Regions from separate parts of the Novosphingobium sp. BL-S-33 genome, predicted to be linked through region 2. Evidence: predicted binding sites of a transcription regulator. Region 2 holds the regulator's gene; the other holds the start of a gene.

Region 1 (6,531 bases), 720 kb from region 2:
CCGTCTCCGAACGGAGGTCTCAGGAAATCGGCGTGAAATAGACTTAAATGGCTGTTTACCACTGTTGGGCTAGAGTTTTCCCGTGCTCGGCGTTTCGCCGGGGCGGGGGAAATCGATGACGTCAGCTCGCTTGATACATCTTGCCGAATGCGCCTTCCTGATTCTGCTTGCCGGTCTGGCGGTCTGGCGACTCTCGCCGGCGATACCGCGGCACCCACAGCTCGCGCTATTTCTGGTGGCCGAACTGCTTGCCGTCGTCCTGATCATTATTCGTCGCCCCGGCGACATGGCGACGGGTCTCAGGCCGGTCTTGCTGGGTTTTGGAGGAACCGGCGCGGCGCTTCTGATCCTGCCGAGGGGCATTCAATTGGCCCCCGATTACGTGTCTACAGCGCTGGTCACGGGCGGAGCCACGCTGTCGATCCTGGCCAAGCTTTCGCTGCGCCGCAGTTTCGGGCTGGTCGCGGCCAATCGCGGGGTCAAGGAAGGTGGGCTCTACAAGCTGGTCCGTCACCCGATGTATATGGCCTATATCGTCAACCATATCGGCTATCTGATGCTCTATCTCTCAGCCTGGAACGTGGCGATCTATGTCCTTACCTGGATCCTGCTGTGGATGCGCACCGATGAGGAAGAGCGGGTTCTCCGCACCGATCCGGCCTACCGTGCCTACGCCTCCAGAGTCCGTTCGCGCCTCGTGCCGGGGCTGATCTGAGCGCGTTTCAGGCTTCGCCGGCGGGTTTCACGAAGCTGTCCAGCACGCGTTTGTGGCCGGACTGTTCGAAGTCGATCTCCAGCTTGTTGCCTTCCTGCCCGGCGACGGTGCCGTAGCCAAACTTTTCATGGAAGACGCGCGCGCCGATGGCGATGTCGGTGCGCGGCTTGGCGGCAAAGCTGGCGGCGCTGCGGGTCGATTCGGCGATCCGGCGCGGCTTGGGATCGTATTCCTGCGCCGAGGCGCGCTGCCAACCGGGGCCGCGCGTCATCGTCCGCGCCGGCTGCGCGCGGGCGACATCCGCAAAGGGATCGCCATGTTCCGACCATTGCGCGCGCCAGAGCGATGCGCCGCCCGACAGCGTGGTCTCGCTGTCGACGTGATCGTCCGGCAGTTCGCCTATGAAGCGCGAGGGGATCGAACTGGTCCACTGGCCATAGATGCGGCGGTTGGCGGCATGGAGGATCGTGCACTTGCGCCGCGCGCGGGTGATCGCGACGTAGGCGAGGCGGCGTTCTTCTTCGAGACTGGCCAGCCCGCCTTCATCCATCGCGCGCTGTGAGGGGAACACGCCTTCCTCCCAGCCGGGCAGGAACACGTTGTCGAACTCCAGCCCTTTGGCCGCGTGCATGGTCATGATCGTGACCTTTTCCTCGTCCGAGGCCGCGTCGTTGTCCATCACGAGGCTGACATGTTCGAGGAAGTCGCCCAAGCTCTCGTATTCTTCCATGGCGCGCGCGAGTTCGACGAGGTTTTCGAGCCGGCCATTGGCCTCGGGCGTCTTTTCGGCCTGTAGCGCGTCCGTATAGCCGCTCTCGTCGAGCACGGTGCGCATCAGGTCGGCTGGGTTCTCCGTGCCCGCTACATCGCGCCAGCGCGCGAAATCACGCATCAGTGAGAGGAACGTATTGCGCGCGCGGGCGGGCAGTTCGTCGGTATCGGCGATCTCGATCGCGGCCATGGCGAGCGGAATGCCCCGCCGACGCGCCAGCGTATGCAGTGCTTCCAGCGCCTTGGCGCCGAGGCCGCGCTTGGGGGCGTTGTAGATGCGCTCGAAGGCAAGGTCGTCCGCCGGCTGCGCGATCACGCGCAGATAGGCGAGGGCGTCGCGAATCTCGGCGCGCTCATAGAATCGGAAACCGCCGATGATGCGGTACTTCATGCCGATCGAGATGAATCGGTCTTCGAACTCGCGCGTCTGGTACTGGGCGCGCACGAGGATGGCGATCTGGTCCAGCGCCGCGCCTTCGCGTTCTAGCCGCTCGATCTCGTCGCCCACGCGGCGGGCTTCTTCGGGCGCGTCCCAGACGCCGATCACGCGGACTTTCTCTCCGGGATGGCGTTCGGTCCACAGCGTCTTGCCAAGGCGCTGGCTGTTCTCGTTGATGAGGCCGGAGGCAGCAGCGAGGATCTGCGGCGTGGAGCGGTAATTCTGCTCCAGCCGGATGACCTTCGCGCCCGGAAAATCCTTTTCGAACTTCAGGATATTGGCCACTTCAGCGCCGCGCCAGGAGTAGATCGACTGGTCGTCGTCACCCACCACGCAGATGTTCTTCCGCACTTGCGCGATCAGGCGGAGCCATAGGTACTGGACCTGATTGGTGTCCTGATACTCATCCACCATCACGTACTTGAAGCGCTGCTGGTACTGTTCCAGTACCTCGCGGTTGGTGCGCAGGATGTTGAGCATGTGGAGCAGCAGGTCGCCGAAGTCGCAGGCGTTTAGCGTCTTCAGGCGATCCTGATAGAGCTGGTAGAACTTCTGCCCGCGCCCGTTGGCATAAGCCTCGCTCTCGCCCGCATCGAGATCGGCGGGATTGAGGCCGCGGTTCTTCCAGCGGTCGATGCAGCCGGCGAGCAGGCGGGCGGGCCAGCGCTTTTCGTCCAGTCCCTCTGCCTGAATGAGCTGCTTCAGAAGGCGAAGCTGATCGTCGGTGTCGATGATCGTGTAATTGGGCTGGAGGCCCACAAGTTCGGCATGGCGGCGCAGCATCTTCGCGGCGATCGCGTGGAAGGTGCCGAGCCAGGGCATGCCTTCGACAGCGGGGCCGATCAGGTGTCCCACGCGCTCACGCATTTCGCGCGCGGCCTTGTTGGTGAAAGTGACGCAGAGGATCTCGCTGGGCCATGCCAGCCGGCTGCGCACGAGATGCGCGAGCCTGCGCGTGAGCGCGGCGGTCTTGCCCGTGCCCGCGCCTGCCAGCATCAGCACCGGCCCTTCGGTCGTCAGAACCGCCTCGCGCTGGGGCGGGTTCAGACCTTCGAGCAAAAGGTCGGAAGCGGCGTCAGGCACAGAGGATTGCAAATCGTTCACCCGTGAACATCTAGGGAACGGGGCATCGCGGCGCAAGGCCGCTTCACCGCATCACAGGAACAATCCCCGGCGCGGGGCGTCGGTTTGTCATCAACGGCCATCACGACCAACAGGAGAGTGAAGCCATGCGAACCCTTCTATTTGCCGGCGCCGCCGCGCTTTCGGTCGCGGCACTGTCCGGCCCTACCTTCGCCCAGAGCACAGTCGGAGATCCGACGCCCGATGCCCCGCCATCGCCCGCAGCGCCTGCCAATTCCGGCGCGATGACGGCGGATCAGAAAGCCCAGTACGATTCGTGGCCCGCCGACATGCGGGCGGATTACGATAGCTGGTCTCCCGAATATCAGGCCTATTTCTGGCATCTTACCGGCGAGCAGCAGCGCGGTTACTGGGCGCTGACGCCCGACCAGCGCGGACAGATCTACAAGATGAGCCCCCAGCAGCAACAGGTCGCCTGGAACGCGGTGAATCAGCAACTCGCCGGTCAGACGCCCTCGACGCCGGCGGCGCAGGCCAACCCTCCAGGGGAGGGCATGCCGACGACCGGCGTGCCCGATCCGAAGGTCGCCGCGCAGACGGTGCCGCCGGCGATGCCGGCCGACGAGAACTATCAGGGCGGGCCCTACAAGGGGGCGCTCACACCGCCGCCGGCAACGGCGATGAACAAGAGCTATCCGTTCTGTAGCAAGACAGTGAAGGACAACTGCCGCAACCGCGGCGGCGTCTGATTTACAGAGAAAAAGTATGGATGGGAACCAAGGCCCGCCCGGTGTATTTCACCGGGCGGACGGACTCGTCCCGTTGAAGGAGAAATCCGGATGTCTCGCTACTTGCTCATACTTGCTGCTGCTGCCGTCGCAGCGCCTCTTGGTTCGGCTGCGATGGCGGCGGATCCCCCGCAGAAGGCCGATGTAACCGCGCGTGACAGTCGTGGTCGGCCCACCGAGGTCTCAATCGATGGTACGACCTACAAGGTCTGCTCGGCGACGATCAAGGACAGCTGCATCAATCCGAGTCAGATCGGCGTCAAGCGCGACGCTACCCGCAGCAAGTCCACCAGCCACAAGAAGAAGTAACGAACGATCAGGGGGCGCGGCGCAGAAAATGCAGCCGCGCCTTGCCTACGTCGCGCGTTGATTCGATCTCGAATCCCCGGATCGAGACGGCTTCGTCACGCCCTGTTTCGAGGCTGATCCAGGTCTGCTCGCCGATCCAGCCGAGCCGCGCCAGCTTGTCTATGGCGACGGCGCCCGCACCCGTGTCGTAAGGCGGATCCAGCAGCACGAGGTCCAGCGTGTCTTTCGCCGGACCCAGTGACAGCACTGAACTCGCCCGCACATCGCATTGTGCCTGGGCGCGCAAGTTGGCGATATTGGCGCGGATCGCGCGGATCGCTCCTGCGTCCTGATCGACGAAGAGGCAATGCGCCGCCCCGCGTGAAAGCGCTTCGAGCCCCAGCGCGCCCGATCCCGCGAAGAAATCGGCGACCTTCAGCCCCTCGAACGTGCCGAGGCGGCTTGCCAGCATCGAGAACAGCGTCTCGCGCGTGCGGTCCGCCGTCGGGCGCGTGGTGTCGCCCTCGGGCGTCACCAGCTTGCGTCCCCGCCATTCGCCCGCGACGATCCGAAGGCCGGTCTTTGCGACGGGTGCCTTCACGACTTGTCGACCGGCAGCGTCTTGCGGAAGTTTTCCAGATCGCGCTGGGATATCTCGATGACCATGCCCTTGGGCAGGTCGAGCAGGCGGATCGGACCGTACGACGTGCGAATCAGGCGGCTGACCTGAAGGCCGAGATGTTCGAGGACACGGCGGACTTCGCGGTTCTTGCCTTCGGTCAGCGTCATTTCGATCCACTGGTTGCGCCCGGTGCGGCGCTCCATGTTGGCGTCGATTTTGCCGTAGATCACCCCGTCGACCTCGATACCTTCGATCAGGTCTTCAAGCTGCGCCTGCGAGATGTCGCCGAAGGTGCGGGCGCGATAGGTGCGCGGCACGCCGGTAGCAGGCAGTTCCAGCCGGCGCTTGAACTCGCCATCGTTGGTGAGCAGCAGCAGGCCTTCGGTATTGAGATCGAGGCGGCCGATCGGCATCACGCGGCCCGCGCCTTCAGGCAGGGCATTACGCAGCGCGGTGTAGATCGTCGGGCGCCCGGCGGGATCGCGCTCGGCGGTCAGGAGACCGGCGGGCTTGTGGAAGGCGAAGAGGCGGGTGTCCTCGGCGTCCTTCACCGGATTGCCGTCGACCGTCACGCCTCGGAGGTTCGCCAGCACAGTGGAGGGGGTCTCGATGACCTCGTCGCCCAGCTTCACGCGGCCTTCGATAATCAGGCGCTCCGCCTCGCGGCGGCTGGCGATGCCTGCTCGGGCGAGCAGCTTGGCGATGCGTTCGCCTTCGCGGACGGGCATGCCGGGCGTCTTGGCCGTGGGCGCAGCCGCGCGCGGAGCGGCGGATACGGGGCGAGACGGGCGCGTGCGCCGCTCATCGCGATATCGGTCGCCGGAGGGGCGTTCGTCCCGATAACGGTTGCCATAGCGGTCGCCTCTGGGGCGATCGTCGCTTCGGTATGCGCCGGGCTTACGTTCGCCGAAACGGCGTTCGCCGCCTTCGCGTTCACCGGAACGACTGCCGGACGGCTTGGTTCCGAACGACAGGGCGTCATCGGGCCTGCGCGGACCACGGCCGTATACAGGCCGGTCGCTGCGGGGGGCATCGCTGCGTGAGCCGTTGCCGCGAGGATTCTCGCTGCGAGGTCCGTTATTGCGGGGATTATCGCTGCGGCCGCGTTCGCCGCGAGGGAAGCCATCGCGCGGGGCGCCGCCGCTGCGGCCGTCACCACGTTCACCGCCGCGGCTGCCGCTGCGACCACCACCGTTGTCGTCGCGACTGCGGTTATAGCGGTCGCCGCTAGGACGATCGTCGCTCCGGTAATCACCGGATTTCCGTTCACCAAATGTGCGCTCACGGGCCTTGTCGCCAAAGGACTTGCCCTCGGCAGGTTTGCGCGGACCGCGACCGAATTGGGGCCGATCGCCTCGGGGCGCATCGCCGCGCCGGTTCTCGCTGCGGGGGCCATCACTGCGAGGGCCATCGCCACGGGGACCATTGCTGCGGGAACCGGCGCCACGGCCACGTTCGCCACGGTGAGAGCCATCGCGCGAACCGCCGCCGCCACGCTTCGGGCCGCCGGATTTAAAAGGAGGTTTGGACATTCGCCCGCCCATACCTGTTGATCGTCACTTCATCCAGCCTTCCCTTCGGCCAAGTGCGCGCTAGGTTGCTGCAGGATCGCATTTTGGAGGGATTACAGCGTGGACGCCCATAGTATCGAACAGCGTCGCGGCGTCTGGGATTCCGTCAAACCCTATTTCGAGAAAGAATCGCTGGCAGCCTTCGCGCTGGGGCTCTCCTCGGGCTTCCCTTATGCGATGATCGGGGCGACGCTGACGACGCGGCTGGCGCAGGACGGAATCGACAAGAAAACCGTCACCGCCTTCACGCTCGC
Region 2 (6,531 bases):
GTGGATGATCACGAGCTGGCGGAAGGCATTGTTGAGATGATCGTCGCCGCGCAGGACGTGCGTGACGCCCATGTCGTTATCGTCGACCACGACTGCCAGCATATAAGTCGGCGTTCCGTCCGAACGCAGGATCACGAAATCGTCGATCTCCTCGTTCTTCACGGTAACTTCGCCCTGGACCAGGTCCTGGATCGTCGTTTCACCCTCGCGCGGCGCCTTGATGCGCACGACATAGGGCTTTTCTGCGGGCCAGGCCGAGGGATCGGCGTCGCGCCATTCGCTGTCGATGCGGAACGGGCGGCGCTCTTCCTGTGCCTTCTGACGGCGTTCGGCGAGTTCCTCGCTCGTCAGGTAGCAGCGATAGGCGTGCCCCTTGGCGATGAGTTCGTCTGCGACTTGTGCGTGCCGATCCGAGCGGGCGAACTGGAACACTGCCGGTTCGTCGCCGCCGAGGCCCAGCCAGTTCAGCCCGTCGAAAATCGCCTCGATCGCCGGTTCGGTTGAGCGGGCGCGGTCGGTGTCCTCGATGCGCAGGAGGTACTTGCCGCCATGGTGGCGGGCATAGAGCCAGTTGAACAGCGCCGTACGAGCGCCGCCGATGTGCAGGAAACCCGTGGGCGAGGGGGCAAAGCGCGTGACGACGGGCTTTCTGTCCGTCTGTCCGCTCGATGCGCTACCGCTTGCCATTGTTATCACCTTCCGTCCTTATGTCGGCCATGGCCAGCCTAGCCGCCACGACCGATGATCCCGTTTTTCCGGCCTCTGCCGGAGGCGCTGCGTTGCAGCATCGCCCATGGATCAGCCAGAGCCACATGTCGAGGTGTTTGGTCGGTGTCGAGTGTTTTCTTTCGAACTGCGGTTTCGACAAGGCGCCGTGGCTTACAGTGGGCTTTGGGGCCGGAATTGCGGGCTGGTTTGGGCTGCCCCGGCCTCTCTATTGGATTGCATTTTGCGCAACTTGTGCGGCTACCGCAACTGCTGCCAGCGTCTGGCGGCACGGTCGGGCCAACTTTCCGCTGGTGCGACGTGCGGTCATGTCGATGGCGCTGGCTTTGCTGTTCGGTTGCCTGGCCGTGTGGGGCCGTTCCGAGCTGGTTGGCGCGGCGCCGATTTCGCGCTCCTTATCGGGTACGTTCATGGCCCGCGTCCTGTCGGTGGAAGAGCGGCCGGCCCAGGAACAGCGCCGGTTTGTGGTGGCAATGCGGGAGCCGGCGACCGGCCGTGCGATAATGGCGCGGGTGACTGTGCCCAATCGATTCGGCGCTCTGCACGCCCATTCGGGATCACAATCGCAAGTCGGGCCGGGCGCGTTGATCCGCTTCCGTGGCAGGCTGGTTCCGCCGGCTTCTCCGCTCATCCCAGGGGGGTACGATTTTGCTCAGGCAGCGTGGTTTGCGGGCCTTTCCGCAACGGGCAGCGTCCTCGCGCCGATTGAGGTCTTGAACGCCGGAACGGGGGGAGACCTTTTGGCTGCCTGGCGGGAAGATCTGAGCGGTCATATCCAATCGAGGCTACCGAGCGGCAGTGCAGGTATCGCCGTGGCATTGGTTACCGGAGACATGGGGAGCATTTCCCAGCAGGATGGGCAGGCCATGCGCGATGCCGGGCTGGCGCATCTGCTTTCGATCAGCGGTCTGCACGTCAGTGCGGTTATCGGCGCCGTCTATTTTCTGGTGCTTCGCCTGCTGGCGCTTTCGCCCGGATTGGCGTTGCGCTGGCGGCTTCCCATTCTGGCGGCAGGCGTGGGCGCACTCGCTGGCATCGCCTACACGTTGTTGACGGGATCGCAGGTGCCGAAGGTACGCTCCTGCGTGGGATCGCTCTTGGTGCTCACTGCACTGGCCATGGGGCGGGAGGCTTTGTCCGTCCGCCTACTGGCAGCCGGCGCCTTTGTTGTCATGCTGTTATGGCCCGAATCTCTTGCCGGGCCGAGCTTCCAGATGAGCTTTGCAGCGGTTCTGGCGCTGATCGTGGTGGCAAATGCCGGTCCGGTGAAGCGCTGGATGGCGCCGCGTGAGGAAAGCATTGTGATGCGCCTTCTGCGCGACATTGTCCTTACGCTGGTGACCGGGATCGCGATCGAAGCCGTACTCATGCCGATCGGCCTCTATCATTTCCATCGGGCGGGCGTGTACGGAGCCATGGCCAACATCGTGGCAATTCCGCTGACGACCTTCATCATCATGCCGCTGGTCGCTGGGGCCCTGTTGCTCGACATCGCCGGACTGGGCGCCCCAGTCTGGTGGCTGGCGAATTGGGCCATTGCACTGCTGCTGGACCTTGCTCACGGAACGGGAGGACTTCCCGGCGCCGTGAGGTTGTTCCCGACGATGGGAACGGGCCATTTCCTGCATTTCGTTGCGGGCGGACTTTGGTTTGCCTTGTGGCGTGGGAGAGTGCGATTTCTGGGGCTCGTTCCCGCAATCGCAGGTGCTCTTGGTCTGGCATTGCTGACGCCGCCGAACATCCTTGTTGCAGGCGACGGCCATTACGTGGGCGTGGTTGTCGACGGCGGAAGAAATCTGGCCCTCTTGCGCGAGAGCAAGAGCGATTATGCCATGGACAACTTCCTGGAAGTGGTCGGTCAGAGGAATGCTCCGCTTTCCCTGCCTCGGCGGCCGGAAGCACACTGCAATGCGGATTTCTGCGCGGTATCACTTGATCGTGGCGGCCGGACGTGGCGCGTACTGATAGCGCGCAGCGATGCCTATGTTCCTGTCCCGGCACTTTTGCGCGCGTGCAGTCAGGTCGATATCGTCATTGCAGATCGCCGCTTGCCAGGAAGTTGTCATCCCCATTGGCTCAGGATCGACCGACCTATGCTCAAGCAGACGGGCGGTCTCACCATCGACCTGTCTGGGCAGACAGTGCAGACCGTTGCCCAAGAGCAAGGCGGTCATGGCTGGTGGCGGCCTTAGAGCGTTTTTGAACAAGGCGGAATCACCTGACGACTCGGAAAACGCGACAAACCAAAAACTTGGAGCGTTTGATCCGATACAGTCGGATCAAACGCTCCAGATCGTCGTAGATGCAGGATTTCGCTGCTCGCTTCAGTGATAGCGGCGCAGAATCCCAGCGAGTTTACCCTGCACCTGAACTTCATCCGCACCGTAAAGTTGGGCTGTATATGCCGCATTGGCCGGGTCGAGCCGCACCTTGGGGCCTTCGCGCCGCAGGTACTTTAGGGTTGCCTCTTCACCACGGATGAGGGCGACGACAATCTCGCCGTCACGCGCGGTATCGGTACGCTTCACGAGGGCCAGATCACCATCGAGAATTCCCGCCTCGATCATCGAGTCGCCCGAAACTTCAAGGGCGTAGTGGTCACCGGAACCAAGCAGGGCCGCCGGAACCGGCAGCATCGACTGACCCTCTATGGCCTCGATCGGCGCCCCGGCAGCGATACGGCCGTGCAGCGGAATCTCGATCACGTCGTTGGCCGGTTCGGGTGCCCGAGGAGCCGGACGCAGTGACGGCGCCGTCTCGCGCGGCGGCGCAGCTGCGGTAGTTGGCTTGCTATTGACGTCTTCGGGCTGGCGAAGAACTTCCAATGCCCGTGCGCGGTTGGGCAGGCGGCGGATAAAGCCGCGCTCTTCCAATGCCGAAATCAGGCGGTGCACGCCCGACTTCGACTTGAGGTCAAGTGCGTCCTTCATCTCTTCGAAGCTAGGCGAGACGCCGCTGTCTTCGAGCCGCACCTGAATGAACCGGAGCAATTCGTGCTGCTTGCGCGTCAACATCTGGCCTGCCTCACCTGCTGGGCCGCCGTCAGCGGCCTTGTTGCCATCGCGAAGAACACTTGCAGGTTCGTTCGCGAACAATGAGGGAACAATTAAGCAACGAATCCGGTAACGTCAAGCAATACCGCCATTCTGGAGCAAGTAGACTCGCACCGGATCGCCTGCCCCGGCAACTGGCGCACGCGCGGGGCGATCGATCAGGACATTGCTGGTGGCCAGCGAAGCCAGCGCGCCACTGTCCTGAACGACTTGCGGGGTGACGTTTTCTCCGTCCCACACGCCCCGCAGGAATTCGCGGCGATCGCCGGTCGCGGGTACGGGGCTTGTTAGCAGGGCGAGCATGGACATCGACGTCGGCCGGCCCGCGCCCAATAGCGCGCGCAGGACCGGCAGCAGGAAGTGATACGCGGTAATATGGCTGGAAACGGGGTTTCCGGGCAGTCCGATAACGAGTTGGCTGCGCCGGCCTTTGGCTTTCCGGGCGACCAGGATCGGCTTTCCCGGTTTGATCGCTACGCGCCAGAAATCGAGTTTGGCGCCCCAGGCTTCGAGCGCCGGGCGCACCAGGTCGTGCTCGCCGACGGAGGCGCCCCCGCTGGTGACGATCACGTCCGAATCCGCCGCCGTCTGGAATGCTTTGACCAGTGCTTCCAGTTGATCCTCGACCGGTCCGATCCTGTCGACTTTCACAGGCAGATTGCGCGCCATGGCGGCGAGCATGGCGCCATTGCTGGCGGGGATCTGATGCGGTTCGCAGCATTCCGGGTCGGAAGCCAGTTCGTCCCCGCTGTCGATCACTGTGAGGTGGGGAATGCGCCGGACAGGAAGGTGTTTGTGGCCGGCTGCCATTGCGAGCGCCGCCTGCGAGGATCCGATCCGAACGCCAAGTGGAAGGATTTCCTTGCCTTCGGGGAAGTCCATGCCGCGACGGCGTATGTGCTTGTGCGCAGGGATGGGTGCCTCGCCGGTTAGCGAGATGCGATGCTGTTCGCGGGACAGATCTTCCTGGAGGATGACCGCCTCGGCGCCCGCGGGCATCAGTGCGCCGGTGGAAATGCGCACGGCCTGACCCGGTGCCACGGTTGCGTCGTAGGGATGACCCGCCGCGCTCTCACCCACCACATGCCACGGGCCGGTGAGGTCTTCGGCGGTGACTGCGTAGCCATCCATCGCCGAGACATCTGCCGCCGGTTGGGTGCGGCGAGCCAGCATGGGTTCGGCAAGGTAGCGGCCCAGCGCACCCTCTATGTCAACGCGCTCGATCGGCAGGGGGTCGACAAGCGACAGCAGCTTGGCCTGTGCGTCTTCGAGCGAGAGCATTGGATGTCCGGCCATCAGGCAGTGCCTTCCAGAGTCCAGTGTCCCGACTTTCCGCCGCGTTTCTCGATGAGCCGGATTTCGCTGATAACCATGCCTTTATCGAGCGCCTTGGCCATGTCGTAAATTGTCAGAAGTGCGATGGAAGCTGCTGTAATAGCTTCCATTTCGACACCAGTTTTGCCGGTGAGGATGGCCGTGGCGGTTGCGCGGATGGCGCTGTCTTCGAAATGGAAATCCACGTTTACCGCATCAAGCATTAGCGGGTGGCACATGGGGATCAGATCGGCGGTCTTCTTGGCGGCCATGATCCCGGCGATGCGGGCTGTGCCAAGAACATCGCCCTTGGGCGCGTTTCCGAGGCGGATCGCTTCGAGGGCGTCCGGCGTCATGGAAATCCGGCCAGATGCCACGGCGAGGCGTTGGGTTTCGTCCTTGGCGCCGACATCGACCATGCGGGCGGTTCCATTCGAATCGATGTGGGTCAGGCTCTTGGTCATGTTCAGCCTTCGGCTTCCGCAAGGTGACTCAGTTTACATGGTCCTGAGAAAGATGCCGCAGCCGCGCCGGATCGCTGGATTCGCGCGGTTTTTCTGGAAGTTCTGCAAAGGTCCATGAAGGACCGATGGCAGATTTTGTGCGAGTAGGACAGGGATTGCGGCGCGATTATCGCAAGATCGATCAGGCAGGTATTTGGGTTTCGTGGCAGGACAGCCTGCATGACACGAAGCTCGAAACAGGATGAACATTCGCGCCGCCGCTATTTTGACCGGATGGCGCGCGTGGTCGAGCGGATCGATGCAGAGCAGGACGCGTCGCCGGACCTAGAAACGATCTCAGGATGGGCCGGATTCTCGCCGTACCATTTCCATCGTCAGTTCCGGGCGCTGAGCGGAATGCCGGTCCAGCGTTTCGTTCAGCTTTCGCGGTTGCATCGGGCGGGTACGAAGCTGGCCTATCAGCCCCGCACGCGGGTTACCGATGCCGCGCTGGATGCCGGTTACGAAGCGCCGGAAGCCTTTGCCCGCGCCTTTCGCGCGTGGATCGGTCAGACGCCTTCGGCTTTTCGCGCTGGGCCGGACTGGTTGGCATGGCAGGCCCTGAGCGACACACTCCAAGTGGCAAGGAACAGGACAATGGTTGAAACCACGGCAATCGACGATGTCGAGATTCGCGAATTTGCGCCGATGCGCGTGGCGGTCATGGAGCATCGCGGCGACATGGCAAAAATCGGCGACACGATCCGGAGATTCATCGACTGGCGGCAATCGGCGGGCTTCGTGCCGCCAGGCAGCCGCACGTTCAATCTCTTCCCGACCGTTCCGCGCACCACACCGATCGAGGATCATCTGGTCATGCTCTGCGCGTCGGTACCGGCATGGTTCGCCGGTGACAGCCCGGCCGGCGTGCGTGTAGATGAGATTCCCGGCGGTCGCTATGCGGTGCTGCCGATCACGGGCCCGGCAATGGACCT

The links. Region 2 encodes LexA, which represses DNA repair genes until DNA is damaged. Its sites were predicted from a motif close to GTTCCNCNCTTGTTCT; they were not measured.
Region 1: the regulator LexA is predicted to act here: its motif matches at 3,033-3,048, upstream of AC1VVM_RS09360 (ATP-dependent helicase).

Annotation. Positions count from the first base shown of each region.
Region 1 is NZ_CM166474.1:2,008,130-2,014,660, forward strand. It holds gene AC1VVM_RS09355 (methyltransferase family protein) at 116-715, shown strand; gene AC1VVM_RS09360 (ATP-dependent helicase) at 723-3,008, opposite strand; gene AC1VVM_RS09365 (hypothetical protein) at 3,155-3,757, shown strand; gene AC1VVM_RS09370 (hypothetical protein) at 3,848-4,105, shown strand; gene rsmD (16S rRNA (guanine(966)-N(2))-methyltransferase RsmD) at 4,113-4,685, opposite strand; gene AC1VVM_RS09380 (pseudouridine synthase) at 4,682-6,238, opposite strand; gene AC1VVM_RS09385 (MFS transporter) at 6,338-6,531, shown strand, end outside.
Region 2 is NZ_CM166474.1:2,726,460-2,732,990, reverse strand. It holds gene gltX (glutamate--tRNA ligase) at 1-687, opposite strand, end outside; gene AC1VVM_RS12750 (ComEC/Rec2 family competence protein) at 669-2,918, shown strand; gene lexA (transcriptional repressor LexA) at 3,051-3,740, opposite strand; gene AC1VVM_RS12740 (molybdopterin molybdotransferase MoeA) at 3,855-5,075, opposite strand; gene moaC (cyclic pyranopterin monophosphate synthase MoaC) at 5,075-5,557, opposite strand; gene AC1VVM_RS12730 (AraC family transcriptional regulator) at 5,777-6,531, shown strand, end outside.